Regions from separate parts of the Carnobacterium sp. CS13 genome, predicted to be linked through region 2. Evidence: a T-box and tRNA genes for the amino acid it is inferred to sense, from the RefSeq annotation. Region 2 holds a T-box; the other holds one or more tRNA genes.

Region 1 (8,886 bases), 1.2 Mb from region 2:
TGATGACCGACGTTTTACCTGAAATGATCAAAAAAGCAGAAGCTGAACAACCTAATTTAAAAGAACTCAGTTTCAAAGATTTTATACATTACATCGTTTACGACCGATTGCAAGTAGTCGATCAACACTATAAAATGACAAAAATTTTCTTTACCAAGCTCATCTATCATGAAGACATGCGGAAAAAATGCTGGCGTTGGTACCGAATAATACCTTGACCTCGCTTTTCAACATATTGGATCATTACAAAAAAATGGGCAAATCGAAGATTGGCCGAATCCTGTTACCTTCCGTTTTATTATGTCTTCTATTATGGATTATATTTCTGAAAAAGACATCTCTCCTCAAACAAAATCGGAAGATCACTTTTCTGAATCATTTGTGATTGGCTTATTCAGTGGAGCAATTGGTGTTAGTATCGCTGCTCTATTGGCTTTAGTAACCAACATTGCCACCAATAACTTATTCGATGTCAGTATTGTTACATTGCCACCTACGTTTGCTATTGCTGGAATTGTTTTAAGTATCGTGATCAGTATGATTGCCGGTGTCATGCCAGCTACTAAGGCTGCGAAATTAGATCCAGTTGAATCGTTAAGACGAGACTAACTAAACGAAGTAAATTAAAAAAACAATTAACTATAATTTTCTATAAAAAAACCATTCTTGATGGAGCTCAGTATTCTCTGAACCCTATCGGAATGGTTTTTTCTTTTCGTTTAATTTATTGAAACCTTATTTTTCCGAAAGTTCGCTTTCTGTCACCCATTTATGATTCTTGACTTCTTTTCCGCCGTTTTTCGGCATATAATCGATCATATAAACTGTCGTTTGTTCTGCGTCTTCAATAGTTGCTGTTGCGCCTTTCATGCCCTCCATATGATTCGCTTCCAACTCTACTTCAGTGCCAGGTTCCAACATTTCTTGACCTGCATCCGCAATTTCTTCTTGGACGACCCATTTATGGTTTTCTACTCTTTCGCCTCCATTGGTCGGAGTATAAGTGACTTCATAGGCTGTTGTGTCAAATGCACCTACAATCGTTGCTTCAGCGTCTTTCATACCGGCCATATGCGTTGTTTCAATAATCGCTTTATCGCCTACTTTATATTTAGGGTTTTCTGCTTCTTTTAGTCCATCTGGAATTTCTCCTGAATCTTCATGTTCCATGCTCTCCATACTTTCCATATCAGCATCACTCATTTCACTAGAAACTGAAGGTATGATGGAATCGATACTTGATTCGCTGCTAGAATTTTCATTATTGTCTCCGGATGAACAAGCAGATAAAACGGTTAGAGTAGTCAAAGTGACCAACCCCATTAAAAATTTTCTTTTTTTCATTACACTCTTCCTTTCTATTCACGTCCTATTCAACAGAATTAAACGCTTACAGTTGCTTTTTAAACTATGCTCAGTTTATCGATGTTCCGGTTTTCTGTCAAAAGATTGGCTTACTCGCCTACAGTAAAATCAGCTTTTTCTACGATCACATGAGGAATAGCTTGTATTTCTTCCAACAAAACCGTTCCGTCTCGCGTACTGTTAGATCGCACTTCAAAAGTCGCAGAATATACTTTTTCATCTCCAGTCATTTTATCCGACACTTCATATTTTTGAAGATATTTGTGCTTTTTTCGAAGCAGCTGGATGACTTCTTGCAACGCCTCTTTTTCGGTTGTCGAAACGACAAAAGCAGTAGTTTTTGTGCCAATTTGTTTGAAAATGATTGTGGTCAATTCAAAACCGATAAGCATTAAAATAGTCGCACTGATTCCTACAAAGTACAAACCTCCGCCTACTGTCAAACCAATTCCAGCTGTTGTCCATATTCCGGCTGCGCTTGTCAGTCCTTTGATCGTGTGTTTTTGAATAATGATCATCCCAGCTCCAATAAAACCGATTCCGCTTACTACTTGAGTTGCAACCCTAGCCGGATCCAGCTCATACCCAGCTAAATCAATCACATCATTAAAGCCATGTTGAGAAATAATCATTATTAATGCGCTTCCTAATGAAACTAAAAAATGTGTTCTTATACCGGCTTCTTTTGCGCGCAACTCACGATTGATTCCAATAGCTCCCCGAGAACACTGGCTAATATTAATCTCAGGAAAAAAATTTTATTCATCTGCATCGCTTCCTCACATCTTTTTTCTCTTTAACGTTAAATCCCTTTATCATCGGTTTTTGCTATTATATATCCCATTGTAAAGGATATTGGTAAATTTAGGCTTTTTTTGCTTTGTCCAATAATAATGGGATGTGAGTGATTAATCTCCTGTCAGCCTAATGGTAAGTGCTGAAAGGTTTTTCTTTCTTGATTATTCGTCTATTTTTTTCATAGTTGCTGCCTTTATTCAGCTGTTTTTTAGCCTTTAATTTCTTTTAAGCTTCTAGTAATGAGTCTTTCTAAATAATAACTTTTTTAAAATGAATATTTTAATGAATATTATATTTTGTGTTTTTTTAGTTCAACCAAACAAAAAAACCTAACAATGCATAAATAAAAACATTATTAAGATATTTAACTCATCAATACAATCGTTCTAATTGTATTTAACCATGCATAAATAATGTTTATTAAGAATAAATATTGCATATTATTACACTTTCATTTATAGTATGAAACAAGATAAAAAAGGGAGCGAAAGATAAATGAAAAATAAAAAAAACACCTTAGTTGCTATCCTGTTTTCTGTTATGACACTACTATTAACTTTAGTACCTCTCACATCCGTTTCTGCAGCGGATACTGATCCAGTCTACGAAAAAATTCAAGAACGAGGTTCGTTGATTGTTGGTTTATCTGCCGATTATGCTCCTTATGAATTTCATGCTACCGTAGATGGGCAAGATAAAATCGCTGGCTTCGATATTTCAATTGCCCAAAAGATCGCTGATGATTTAGGCGTAGAATTAAAAATTGAAGAATTAGGATTCGATGGTTTGTTAGGGGCTATGGAAACTGGCAAAATCGATATTATTATTTCAGGAATGTCGCCAACACCTGAACGATTAAAAGAAGTTAACTTCTCTGACGCCTATATGGATGTACAGCAAAGAGTTGTCGTTCGGAAAACCGATATAGATCGCTTTACAAGTGTCGATGATTTCAACGGTGTTAAAGTAGGTGCACAAAAACAATCCACACAAGAAGAATTAGCTCATAGCGAACTAATCGGTTCAACTGTTGTCTCACTTCAAAAAGTACCTGACGTTATCGTTAACCTGCAACAAAAGAAAGTTGATGCGATTATTTTAGAAGGACCTGTTGCGGAAGCTTATATTTCTCAAAATAATGATATTATGTTTGCCGATGTCCAATTTGAGGATGCGGATAAACAAACAGCTGTCGCCATTTCTAAAGAAGCACCTTATTTATTAGAAAAAATCAATTCAACCATCAAAGTCATTCGTGACGAAAATCTTTTACCAGGTTATATTGAAGAAGCTGCGACTCATATGGGAGACGATCGTCCATTCTTCCAGAAATACGGTTCGTATTACCTTAAAGGAACCGGTTATACAGTAGTCTTAGCCTTCATCGGGGTACTTTTCGGTTCCATAATCGGCAGTGCGCTGGCTTTAATGAAATTATCGAAGAAGCTTCCCTTAAAAGCTATTTCCGTTGCTTATATTGAATACGTTCGTGGCACACCGCTTTTAGTTCAAATCTTCTTAGTTTACTTTGGTTCGCCATTTCTAGGTCTAGATCTTTCAGCATTCACTGCTGGTTGTATCGCGATTGCTTTAAATAGCGGTGCCTATGTGGCCGAAATTATCCGTTCTGGAATCAATGCTGTGGACAAAGGCCAACTAGAAGCTGCTCGTTCTCTAGGCATGAACCATACACAAGCCATGCGCTATATTATTTTTCCACAAGCCATTAAAAATATTTTACCTGCGTTAGGAAATGAATTTGTCTCTGTTATCAAAGAATCTTCTGTTGTTTCTGTCATTGGAGTATCTGAATTAATGTTCCAAGCAGGTGTGGTAACCGGTGCTAGTTTCAAGCCCTTCTTACCTATTTTGATTGCTTCGGTCATTTATTTCATTTTGACTTTTACTTTATCTCGTCTATTAGGTTTTGCTGAAAGGGGCATGAATACTAGTGATTAATATTAAAAACTTAAAGAAAAATTTTGGTAAAAATGAAGTATTAAAAGGCATTGATTTAGAAGTCAAAACTGGTGAAGTCGTTGTTATCATTGGCCCTTCTGGCAGCGGGAAAAGTACTTTCCTCCGTTGTTTAAATTTATTAGAGCAGCCAACTGAGGGCAGCGTTGAATTTGAAGGTAAAAATCTGTTAGAAAAGAATGCCGACATCAATGAATTGCGTCAAAAAATGGGAATGGTTTTCCAAAGCTTCAACTTATTTCCACATAAAACGATTGTAGAAAATTTAACCATCAGTCCACTTAAAGTTAAAGGGCAAAATCCTGAAGAAGCCAAAAAAAATGCTTTAGAATTATTGAATAAAGTTGGCCTAAGCGATAAAAGCGACAGCTTTCCTGTCCAATTATCTGGTGGTCAGCAGCAACGGGTAGCGATTGCTCGTGCGCTTGCGATGGGACCTGACGTCATGTTGTTTGATGAACCGACTTCAGCGTTGGATCCAGAAATGGTTGGCGAAGTATTAGCTGTAATGAAGAACTTAGCTGAAGGCGGTATGACTATGGTCGTTGTTACGCATGAAATGGGCTTTGCCCGTGAAGTAGCTGACCGAGTGATTTTTATGGATGACGGAATGATTGTTGAGCAAGGAAAACCAAAAGATATTTTTTCTAATCCGCAGCATGCCCGAACACAGGATTTTCTAAGCAAAGTACTATAAAGCAGAAGCAAATCGAAAAGGAGTTTTAAAAGTGGATAAAACATATACAGCCTTAGCTCACCAGTTTCCTGATGAAAACATTCTGATGGAAATTGCGACACTCGCAAGTGAAACAGAAAACCTCATTGATCTATCGATCGGTGATCCAGATTTAATCACCGATGAAGCTATCATTGATGCTGCCTTCGAAGCAGCAAAACAAGGACATACGAAGTATACGGCTTCTGGCGGCAGCCAAGACTTTTTACAAGCAGTGATTGATTTTTATGAAAAACATTACCAATTAACGTTCAAACCGAATCAAGTTCGGGCTACAGTCGGCGCACTTCATGGTATGTATTTGACGTTGAAAACTATTTTAAATCCTGGTGATGAAGTCATTATTCACGAGCCTTACTTCTCTCCTTACAAGGATCAAGTAATTTTTTCTGGTGGGATTCCAGTCTTCATGCCAACTTATGAAAAAGATGGTTTTCAAATTGATATCGAACTTTTAAAATCTGCTATTACAGATAAAACCAAAGCTATCATCATCAATTCGCCAAATAATCCAACGGGCGCCGTTTTTAGTCCGGAACTCTTCAAACAAATTGCTGACTTGGCTATCGAACACAATTTTTATATTTTATCTGATGAAGTGTATGAAGCTTTTACTTTTTATAATGATTTTGTCCCTATGGCAACATTCGCGCCTGAACATACAGTTACCTTCAGCAGTTTTTCAAAAGCATTTGCGATGACAGGTTGGCGAATTGGGTATATGATTGCCCCAGACTATTTAAATGAAGCCGCCAAACTTATCAACGAAAGCATTACTTACTCGGCACCAACTCTCTCTCAACGTGCTGGAATTTATGCTTTAGACCATGCAGATGAATTGGTGCCTAAAGTGACCTCTGTTTTCCAAGAACGTCTTGAATATATTGCTGAGCGTGTCGCTGAAATTTCGTTTTTGTCATTGCATCCAGTTAAAGGCAGTATGTATGCTTTTATTAATATTTCAAAAACCAGTTTGGATTCTGTTGCTTTTACAGAAAAATTATTAAAAGAAACTCAAGTCCTCGTGATTCCTGGCAAAGCTTTTGGCGAATCTGGCGATCAATATATTCGACTTGCAGCAACACAAAATCTTGTATTATTGAAAGAAGCTTTTGATCGAATCGAAAAATTAAACTTTTAATAAAATAAGAGTCCTGCATTTCTCTCTTCACAAAGAAACAGGTACTTTTCTCCCTTTTAATAAAAGAGAAAAAAGTACCTGTAAGGGTAAAACCCTATTAACTTGCTATTCTCAATATGCGGTCGGGGGGACTCGAACCCCCACCAAGAATTTCTCGACCAGCCCCTCAAGCTGGCGCGTCTACCAATTCCGCCACGACCGCTTAGTCTAACCCTTCTAAAACTCAGTTTATTTCTTATAGTCATAACTATACATTTACAAAAGTAATTTTGCAATAGGTACCGCAACATAGTTTGTGTCAAGTTTTTCTCGAGTGTCCTATTCCTTCACTAGTTTAGGCACTCTATTTTTGTACACCCATCAGCTACCGCACGGCTCCGCCGCTTGCTGGCCCATCTTTTGGAAGAACGTTCCTAAAACCAGGAACCTTCTCCCAAAAGACAGGAATTAACGAAAACTTTTAATTAATTGTCCTATTGCCGATGAACGAGAGGCATACAAGGGAATGGTCCCATTCTTTGCCCCGACTGACTGCCGTGTTTTCTCATGCAATAACGACGATAAACGAACCGTTTGGTTCAGCTTGCGCTGTTGTCTCGCACTTCTATTTTGTTGATGAAGGTAGGCTTCACGCAAGGTGTGATTGAACATCCCTTGTTTTACCTTTACCATAGCTTCGCAACCTTCTGCGCTCCAATGCATCCCACGCTTTTTCATGCGAAAAGAGATGTGTCGTTGATTCGATTCCATTGCGCCTAAACCTCTTGCATCCTCTGGTGCTTGTTCTACTTTTTCGCGCCAATCGAAAATCCGATCCCAATTCCGTAAGACATAGGTTCTAAATGTATTCAGTTTTTCCACTGCTGAAGTTTCGTCTAACGTACTTTCATACGTATCTAACCAAATAGTTAAATCATCTAAATCGTGTGTTTTTATCGCTTGCTTGACCTGTTGTTTAAAGACAGTCGTTTTCACACCAAATGCACGATTTAACCCTTGAAAGACATGATAAGAGTCTAGCTGATTGAAAACGGGATAATTCGATTGAGAAAAAGCTTCTTGGAATCTATCTGCAGTATAGCCTTGTCCACCGTCACTATTGGTAATGACTTGGGCTTGTTGTAAGGCATAATGATTCGCTGTAAAGGCTTGGACCTCTGCCCAAAAACCAGCGGTTTTTTTAGTCGTCATAATGGCTTTAGGTTCCTTTAAGGAAACGCGTTCTCCGTTTTTATTCCAGCCTTCGTAAAGAATGGCATGACGAACTTCTAAGCTTTTTTTCTTTTCTGTTCCACGAACAAAAACTCCATCAGCCTCGGCATAGAAATAGTCCACTTTTTTTCCTTCAGGCAATTCAGCTGCTTCTTCTAGCTCCAATACGCTTTCTTCATCTTCACGTGCTTGTGCTGATCCAACGCGTTTAAGAAGACTGCCAACTGTTTGGTGGCTGATCGTGACAGCCGTCCATTCATTTAGAATAGTTGCAGTATCTCGATAAGTAGCTTTACTCGCCAACTCAGCCACTTTTACTTCTACTAATGGACTATGACGCTGATATTTTCGAATGCCTAACCACTCATCTAGTGGATAATGATTCTGATCCGTGTGATCTACCATTAAGGTACGATAGTACCGAACGGGACCGAAAATAAATTGGACCGTTTTCCAATCTTCTCGTTTCACTTTCCAACCTTCAAGTTGTTTCTCCTCTTTGATCACCTGATTGATATGAGTGAAGACATCTCCTACTAATTCAGAAAATACTTCATACATATAAACTTGAATAGCTTCTTCTGTCTCTATTAAGTTACTTGAATCCTTTATTATTTGGTAAACCTTTGATATAATCTTATTCATAAGAAGGCCTCTTTCATTTATGTATTTGCCGGTCAAGCATACATTTATGATAGAACGCCTTCTTTCTTTTTGCTAGTAAAATTATTAACTCTCGAGAACTATTTTACACATACCGCAACATACAAAGCCAAAATAAGAGCAGATCTGATAAAAAGCAGTCCTCTTATTTAAGCTAATATTTTCCACCTTTATTCTATTTCTGTTAACCTTATAGGTGAAATTTGATTTGATACAACTTTTATAATGAAATAATTTAATATTCAACGAGATGATCAATAAAAAATATCAAGGAGGATATAATATGCCAAATAAAAAAGACGAAATTATATTAAAAGGACTTAAAGAAAATAATTTAAAAAATATTAATTTAACTATCCCCAAAAATTTAATCACTGTTTTTACAGGTCTGTCTGGTTCAGGAAAAAGCTCAGTGGCTTTTGATACGCTTGCAAGAGAAAGCAGAAGGCAGATGACTTTAAATTATCCTTTATATGTTAGAAATCAGATGCCAAGATACGAACGACCTCACGCGGATCTAATGCAAAATTTAAGTCCTGTTGTGGTAATACAACAACGATCTATAAGATCAAATTCTCATTCAACAGTCGGAACTTATATGGACATTGATCCGCTTATTCGGCTTTTATTTTCTAGAATTGGAGAACCTCAAATTGGAAGTGCTACGGATTTTTCCAGGCAAAGCACTTTCGGGAGATGTCCAACGTGTGACGGTTTTGGAGAAGTAGTAACCGCTGATTTAAGTAAGTTAGTTGATTTTGATAAGTCTCTTAGAGAATATGCTGTTCAATTTAAACCTTTATCACCTTCAGGTTGGCAAGGTCAATGGATGATGACTTGTGGTTTATTTGATCCGGATAAGCCTATTAAGAATTATTCAAAAGAAAATCAAGATTTATTTTTATATGGACCTCCTGGCGGCGGTACTATTTATGCACCATTCCATACTAAAGACGGTCCTCAAAATGCACAATGGGACGGACTGTTGCCTAGA
Region 2 (8,886 bases):
TAATTTGAAATCCGATACGATTTATATCGGCCAAAAATTGACGATCAAAGGCGGTACAGGTTCAACGAACAATAACTCAACACCAAATACGTCGACGCCATCCAATACAACAACGTCTTCTTACACTGTTAAGAGCGGCGATACGTTGTGGGGAGTGGCGAGCAGCAAAGGTGTATCTGTAGCGAACTTGAAGTCATGGAACAATTTGACATCCGATACGATTTATATCGACCAAAAATTGACGATCAAAGGCGGTACGGGATCAACAAACAATAACTCAACACCAAACACGTCGACGCCATCCAATACAGCAACGTCTTCTTACACTGTTAAGAGCGGAGATACATTGTGGGGAGTGGCGAACAGCAGTGGCGTATCTGTAGCGAATTTGAAGTCATGGAACAATTTAACATCCGACACGATTTATATCGGCCAAAAATTGACGATCAAAGGCGGCACAGGTTCAACGAATAATAATTCAACACCAAACACGTCGACGCCTTCTAATACAGCAACGTCTACTTACACCGTTAAGAACGGCGATACGTTGTGGGGAGTAGCGAACAGCAAAGGTGTGTCTGTAGCGAACTTGAAGTCATGGAATAATTTAACATCCGATACGATTTTTGTTGGACAAAACTTGACGATCAAAGGCGGCACAGGTTCAACGAATACAACGCCAACAACATCAACACCTACGAATACAGCAACGTCTACTTACACCGTTAAGAGCGGCGATACATTGTGGGGAGTAGCAAGCAGCAATGGCGTATCTGTAGCGAATTTAAAGTCATGGAATAATCTGACATCCGATACAATTTTTGTTGGACAAAAATTGACGATCAAAGGCGGTACAAATTCATCCAGCGCTAATACAGCACGAAACATATCGACACCATCCAACACAGTAACGTCTTCTTACACCGTTAAGAATGGAGATTCTTTGTGGGGAGTGGCGAGCAGTAATGGTGTTTCTGTAGCGAATTTGAAGTCATGGAACAATTTGACCTCTGATACGATCTATATCGGCCAAAACTTGACGATCAAAGGCGGTACGGGTTCAACAAACAATAACTCAACACCAAATACGTCGACACCTTCTAATACAACAACGTCTTCTTACACTGTTAAGAGCGGCGATACATTGTGGGGAGTAGCGAGCAGCAAAGGTGTATCTGTAGCGAACTTGAAGTCATGGAATAATTTGACATCTGATACGATTATGGTTAGTCAAAACTTAACCATCAAAGGTGGATCAACTGCTACAACAAATTCGAATAAAACAGATGCAACAGTTTCGAATCTAGCTGTTTCTTATACGATCAAGAGCGGGGATACATTATCCGCAATTAGTTCTAAATATGGAGTTTCTCTATCTGATTTAAAATCATGGAATAAATTGAGCACGGATACTATTTATGTTGGTCAAACGTTGACAGTTAAAGTCGGCAATCAAGCAAATTCAACCGCGACTGCAAAAACACCAACAGTTCCGGTTCCAACCACTAATAAAAATACAAGTGGTGCTGCTCAATCCAACCACATTGTTAAAAGTGGCGATACATTATGGGGAATAGCCAATAGCAATGGTGTATCAGTTTCAGATTTAAAATCATGGAACGATCTGAATTCGGATAGTCTTTCTGTTGGCCAAAACTTAACTCTTATAACATCTGTAAAATCTGATGTTGTAACTAAAACGCCAGAACAGTTAACATCCTATACAGTTGTTCGTGATGACTCATTATGGGCAATCGCAAATAAAGTCGGAGTTTCAGTAGCCAGTTTAAAAGAGTGGAACTATTTGAAATCTGATGTCATTTTTGTAGGACAAACCCTTCTAATCAAATAAATAAAAGAGTAAACAAAGTGCTTAAACGTAGAGAAATCTAATGTTTAAGCACTTTTTTATGTTAATATATGTTTGTTTTATGAAATTGGTATATATGGTATTTAGAGATTTTTTTCTAAAAAGTAAAGGAGAGTTGAAATGGATACCAATGCAGCAGTGGTCTGGTTTAATGAGAGGGGATTATTGTAATTAAATTCTCATTTGACAAGAGTTTTCTAAATTGGTATGATTTTGGCGTTGAGTAAAAAGTTGGTTAATCTAGAATGTAAAGTATCAAAAATTACTCAACTGTATCAAACCGCTTAATTAAAAACAGTTTGATTTGGTGAAAAAGGGGAAGTGCTAATGAACAAACGTTAACTAGCAAGAATGGAAAACATATTATTTTGCTTATCTATCATTATTCTGTTATATATGCATTTATTCTAGGAGGAAAAAATAATGAAATCATATTTTCAAAGAATTGGACGTTCGTTAATGCTCCCAGTTGCGGTTTTACCTGTAGCTGCGATTTTAATGGGAATCGGTTATTGGATCGACCCAAGCGGATGGGGCGGAGAAAACGTCTATGCAGCATTTCTCATTAAAGCAGGTTCAGCAGTAATCGATAACCTACCTGTATTATTTGCTGTTGGGTTATCACTGGGCATGTCAAAAGACAAAGACGGAGCAGCCGCGCTTAGTGGACTGGTAGCTTTCTTAGTAGTCACGACTTTATTAAGCACAGAGTCTGTGTCTATGCTGCAAGGTATTGATATCGAGGCAGTCAGCCCTGCATTTGACAAAATTAATAATGCTTTTGTTGGGATCATATCTGGTTTAGTTGCAGCTTCTATGTATAACCGCTTTAGTCATGTTAAGCTGCCGCAAGCATTGGCCTTTTTCAGTGGAAAACGACTTGCGCCGATCATGACATCAATGGCGATGCTGGTTGTTTCATTAATCTTATTATTCGTTTGGCCGGTAGTGTTCTCTGCATTAGTAACATTCGGTACAAGTATTAGTAAATTAGGTGCTATAGGTGCTGGTTTATACGGATTCTTCAACCGTTTATTGATTCCAACAGGTTTACACCACGCATTGAATTCTGTATTTTGGTTTGATGTGGCCGGTATTGATGATATTGGGAACTTCTGGGCAGGTACAGGGACAAAAGGAATCACTGGTATGTATCAAGCTGGTTTCTTCCCGATCATGATGTTCGGTCTGCCAGGCGGAGCGTTAGCGATGTACCACACAGCTAAAGACAACAAGAGAAAAGTAGTAGCATCTTTAATGATCGCAGCCAGTTTTGCTGCCTTCTTTACAGGTGTTACTGAACCGCTGGAATTCTCATTCATGTTTGCAGCTCCGTTATTGTACTTGGTACACGCGGTCTTAACTGGGATTTCACTATTTATTGCAGCAACTTTCCATTGGACAGCTGGTTTTGGATTTAGTGCTGGTTTAGTCGACCTTGTGTTAAGCTTCCGATTGCCATTAGCAAACCAACCGTATATGTTGATCCTTCAAGGATTAGTCTTTTTTGCTATTTATTATTTTGTTTTCCGTTTTGTGATCGTTAAATTCAACTTGGCAACGCCAGGCCGAGGAGATGACGAAGATGAAGAAATCGTGGAAGATGATGACGCAGCTGTTTCTTCGTCAAAAAATGATAAATTTAAACGTCAAGCTGAAATGATTTATGCTGGTTTAGGCGGCGATGAAAACATAACCTCAATCGACAATTGTACAACGCGCTTGCGTCTCGAGGTTAAAGACATGTCTAAAGTCGATGAAAAGAAAATCAAATCTTCCGGAGCAATTGGCATCAACAAAGTTTCTGACCATAACATCCAAGTTATCGTCGGAACCGAAGTTCAATTTGTTGCTGATGAAATGACTAAATTAAAAAAATAATTAAATGAATTGAGTAGTGCCCTTTGTTTAAGAGATGAAGGGCACTTTGCTATTGCTCGCTAGCTGTTTATTTGATAGAATAGAATCAATAGTTAAAAACAAAGAAAAGGAATAGTAGAAATACTTCTTTTAAAGAGAGTGCATGGTTGGTGGAAATGCATAAAGAAAGCTTTTGAACTCGCCTTGGATGTTGCTTTACTGAAATCGATCAGTAAGTAAAGCCGTAACGCCTGCGTTAAAGGTAAGAAGAGTCTACAGAAATTTTGTAGAAAACATAGGTGGTACCACGATCAGTAAACTGTTCAATCGTCCTATGAGTATCAGATCATTTATCTGCGCTCATAGGGCGATTTTTTAATTTATTAAACGATTAAACTGAGGAAGAGGGATTAACGATATGAGTTTCAATCATAAGACTATTGAAAAAAAATGGCAAAAGTACTGGGCAGATAATAAAACTTTCCAGACAACTGAAGATTCGGCAAAAGAAAAATTTTATGCTCTGGATATGTTTCCGTACCCATCTGGACAAGGGTTACATGTTGGACATCCAGAAGGCTACACTGCGACAGACATTCTTTCACGTATGAAACGTGCACAAGGTTACAATGTATTGCATCCAATGGGATGGGATGCTTTTGGTTTGCCGGCTGAACAATATGCGTTAGATACCGGAAATGATCCTGCGGAGTTTACTGCTCATAATATTGAAACATTTCGGCGTCAAATCAACTCATTGGGTTTTAGTTACGATTGGGAACGTGAAATCAATACGACTGATCCAAGTTATTACAAATGGACCCAATGGATTTTTATTAAATTATACGAAAAAGGATTAGCTTATGAAGCAGAAGTTGCGGTTAACTGGTGTCCTGCTCTAGGAACAGTATTGGCTAACGAAGAAGTTATCGATGGAAAAAGCGAACGTGGCGGACATCCTGTTTTCCGCAAACCAATGAAACAATGGATGTTGAAAATAACAGCTTATGCTGAACGTTTATTAGAAGATTTAGAATTGGTTGATTGGCCTGATAGTATTAAAGATATGCAACGCAATTGGATCGGAAAATCGGTTGGAGCAAATGTCTCTTTTACAGTTAAAGATACAGAACAAGACTTCACTATTTTTACGACTCGTCCAGACACATTATTTGGAGCAACTTATTGTGTCATGGCACCAGAATTGGACTTAGTGGAAAAAATTACGACTCCTGAACAAGAAGCAGAAATCAAAGCTTATATTGAAAAAGTTAGTCTGAAAAGTGATTTAGACCGGACGGATTTAAGCAAAGAAAAAACTGGCGTATTCACAGGAGCTTACGCAGTAAATCCAGTAAACGGGAAAGAAATACCGATTTGGATTTCTGATTATGTCTTAGCGTCTTATGGTACAGGTGCAATCATGGCTGTTCCAGCACACGATCAACGGGATTACGAGTTTGCAAAAACTTTTGGCTTAGAAATTACCCCCGTCTTAGCAGGCGGTCAAATAGAAAAAGAGGCCTTTTTAGAAGATGGTCCACACATCAATTCAGATTTCCTAGATGGTTTGGGCAAAGAAGAAGCCATTGCTAAAATAAATGCTTGGCTAGAAGAAAAAGGTTTAGGTAAAAAAGAAACGACGTATCGTTTGCGTGACTGGTTATTTGCAAGACAACGCTACTGGGGCGAACCGATTCCGGTTATCCATTGGGAAGATGGCACATCAACTACGTTAGCTGAATCAGAGCTTCCGTTGTTACTGCCAAAAACAGATGAAATCAAACCAAGCGGTACTGGCGAATCGCCACTGGCTAATATTACCGACTGGGTCAATGTTACCGATCCAGAAACAGGGATGAAAGGCCGCCGTGATACAAATACCATGCCGCAATGGGCAGGAAGTTCTTGGTATTATTTACGGTTTATCGATCCTGCTAACGATGAAATGATAGCAGACCCTGAAAAGCTGAAAGAATGGTTGCCGGTTGATATTTATATTGGCGGGGCCGAACATGCTGTTTTACATTTGTTGTATGCACGTTTTTGGTATAAATTTTTATACGATATCGGTGTAGTTCCAACGAAAGAACCTTTCCAAAAATTATTTAATCAAGGAATGATTTTGGGAGAAAACAACGAAAAAATGTCTAAGTCAAAAGGCAATGTCGTAAATCCTGATGATGTGGTTGAAAAATATGGAGCAGACACATTACGGATGTATGAAATGTTTATGGGACCGTTGGATGCTTCGATTGCATGGAATGAAAACGGCCTTGAAGGCAGTCGCAAGTTCTTAGACCGAGTCTGGCGTTTATTGATGGATGAAGAAGGGCAACTTCGTGACCGCGTAACCACATTCAATGATCAATCATTAGATGTAGCCTACCACCAAACTGTAAAAAAAGTGACGGAAGACTTTGAGCAACTGCGCTTTAATACAGCTATTTCACAATTGATGGTATTTGTGAACGAAGCCTATAAAGCCAAAGCTTTACCGGTAGAGTACATGAAAGGCTTTGTACAGTTGTTAGCTCCGATTGCTCCTCATCTAGGTGAAGAGTTGTGGGCCGTTTTGACAAACAGTGACGAAGGCATTTCTTATGCAGCATGGCCAACGTATGATGAAGCATTCTTAGTACAAGATGAAATAGAAGTGGTTTTTCAAGTGAACGGAAAATTAAAAGCTAAAGCCCAAGCATCTAAAGAAATCACGAAAGACGAATTGGAAACTTTAGCAATGACTAATGAGAAAATTCAAGAAGCCATTAAAGGAAAAACAGTCCGAAAAGTAATCGTTATTCCTGGGAAATTGGTTAATATTGTAGCGAATTAGTTTTAGAATAAGGGATCAGACCACTGGCTTAAAAAACAGTGGTCTTTTCTAATGGGGTCAAAAATGAGAACCTTAAATTTTTGTAAATATCCTCTAAGACGCTCTGCAAAGCATTGCAACGGTATTGGGAAAGAAGTAGAATAGATATTAGTACATAAAAGTATGAGAGTAGGGTTATGGAAAATGTCAAAGGATGTTACGAAAGAAAATGCATCGGTGAATGAAAAAAGCTCACGAGACAAAATGGTCAGCGGCTCCGCTTGGATGACCGGCGGCAGCATCTTATCTCGGCTTTTAGGGGTTTTATACATTATCCCTTGGATGGCATGGATGGGTACGCAAGATGTAGCAAACTCTGCCAATGCTCTTTACATGGTAGGGTATACGCCTTACGCATTGTTTTTAAATATTGCTACAGCCGGAGTTCCTTCCGCTATTGCCAAGCAAGTTTCTTATTACAACGCTTTAGGGGAATATAAAATCAGTCGTGAAATTTATAAAAAAGGGCTGCAGGTAATGGCCATTACCGGAATTGTTGCAGCCATCTTAATGTATATGATTGCACCATTTATTGCAGCCAATAGTCCTACTGCTTCGGTAAGTGATGGAACGCAAGTCATCCGATCGTTAAGCTGGGCCTTGTTGATTATTCCTTGTATGAGTGTCACACGCGGTTTTATTCAAGGTCATCATACAATGGCACCCTCAGCTATTTCACAATTTATTGAACAATTAGGCCGAGTCATATTTATGCTGGCTGCTGTCTATCTTATCCGAGTGGTATCAGACGGAAGTGTCGTTAACGCTGTTTCGGCTTCAACTTTTGGAGCCTTTATTGGAGCGGTGTTCAGTATCGGCTACTTGCTGTACGTTATTTGGCGGAAAAAGCCGGAACTGGATATAAATGTTGCAAATAGCAGAAACAAAATATCTGTTTCCACTAATGAGATTTTCAAATCCATTATTAAAACAGCGATACCGTTTATTATCATTGGTTCAGGAATCACTTTCTTTCAGCTGATCGATCAATTTACATTTGCACCAATTATGAATGCGGTCAGTGATATGACAGCGAAGCAAATTGAAAACAATTATGCTATCGCTGCAGGGAATGCAAATAAACTGATCATGGTCGTTATTTCTTTGGCGGGTTCGATGGCGATTACTTCTGTGCCGCTGATTGCTGATTTGTTAGCGCGAAATAAAATGGCTGATGTAAGAGCACAAATGAGCGATAGTATCCAACTATTTTTCTTCATTATGCTGCCGGCTTCAATCGGTATGGCAGTCGTTGCCAAACCTCTTTATACCGTTGTTTATGGTTATAGTGCATTTGGAGCAAGCATTTTGCAACTGTCTTCTTATATGAGCATTTTTCTAGGATTGTTTGTCTTGTTGGGATCGACTCTTCAAGCAGCCAACCAAACAAAGCGAGCTTTGGTAGCAATGGCAGTTGGGTTAGTGGTTAAACTGGTGGTTCAATACCCGTTGCTGGCTATAGCTGGTACGCATGGTATGCTGTTATCCAACATTGTTGGTTTTGGGGCGACAACCTATTTAATGTTACGCGCTATCTACAAAATGACGCACTTGAATATCGGTTTCTTGCTAAGACGCCTTTTATTGATGGCAATCATTACGGCCGCCATGGCCTTAGTTGTTTTTATTGTGCAACAAGGGATGTATCGATTATTTGAACCAAAAGACAGAATAGGCTCATTGATCAACATGGGCGTTTCAGCCTCTATCGGTGGATTTGTGTACTTGTATGCCGCATTAAAAACTAGGTTAGCAGACCGGTTGCTAGGGTCACGGGTAGCAGGTTTACGAAGAAAGTTAAGAATAAAATAAACAAAAAACAGATAAAGAGAGCTAGCTGGCATCTATATAGAGATGCCACCTAGTTTTTTTAGTCCCTTTTTTAAAAAGAGAATGGAGCAGGTACAATGAGATTAGATAAGTTTTTAGCACATACAGGATATGGCACCCGAAAAACAGTTAAAGAATTGTTGAAAAGCAAACAAGTCGAAGTAAACGGCAAGCTTGCTAAAGATGGGAAAGTTCATATCGAACCGGAAAGCGATCAAGTGCAGGTTGCTGGAGAAAAAGTTCATTACCAAGAATTTATTTATTTGATGCTGCATAAGCCTCAAGGGGTAATCAGTGCCACGGAAGATAAACTGCATAAAACGGTGATTGATTTGCTTCATTCACAAGACCGTTTATTGGACCCTTTCCCAGTTGGCCGATTAGATAAAGATACAGAAGGGTTATTGTTGTTGACGAACGATGGGGTTTTAGCTCATAATTTATTATCGCC

What was found. A T-box is a leader RNA that pairs with one kind of tRNA and senses whether it is charged. The one in region 2 lies ahead of leuS (leucine--tRNA ligase), so its partner is inferred to be a tRNA-Leu.
Region 1: it has a tRNA-Leu gene. The T-box ahead of leuS (leucine--tRNA ligase) is inferred to sense a tRNA for this amino acid. The anticodon was not compared.

The regions. Positions count from the first base shown of each region.
Region 1 covers NZ_CP067364.1:1,981,316-1,990,201, forward strand. The annotation lists gene JHE06_RS09360 (helix-turn-helix domain-containing protein) at 1-22, shown strand, start outside; gene JHE06_RS09365 (ABC transporter permease) at 313-609, shown strand; gene JHE06_RS09370 (YdhK family protein) at 736-1,344, opposite strand; gene JHE06_RS09375 (MgtC/SapB family protein) at 1,455-2,060, opposite strand; gene JHE06_RS09380 (ABC transporter substrate-binding protein/permease) at 2,659-4,122, shown strand; gene JHE06_RS09385 (amino acid ABC transporter ATP-binding protein) at 4,115-4,837, shown strand; gene JHE06_RS09390 (pyridoxal phosphate-dependent aminotransferase) at 4,869-6,017, shown strand; tRNA gene JHE06_RS09395 (tRNA-Leu) at 6,135-6,219, opposite strand; gene JHE06_RS09400 (ISLre2 family transposase) at 6,465-7,874, opposite strand; gene JHE06_RS09405 (ATP-binding cassette domain-containing protein) at 8,176-8,886, shown strand, end outside.
Region 2 covers NZ_CP067364.1:576,664-585,549, forward strand. The annotation lists gene JHE06_RS12360 (LysM peptidoglycan-binding domain-containing protein) at 1-1,852, shown strand, start outside; gene nagE (N-acetylglucosamine-specific PTS transporter subunit IIBC) at 2,294-3,751, shown strand; T-box leader at 3,844-4,068, shown strand; gene leuS (leucine--tRNA ligase) at 4,149-6,566, shown strand; gene JHE06_RS02905 (putative polysaccharide biosynthesis protein) at 6,750-8,417, shown strand; gene JHE06_RS02910 (pseudouridine synthase) at 8,513-8,886, shown strand, end outside.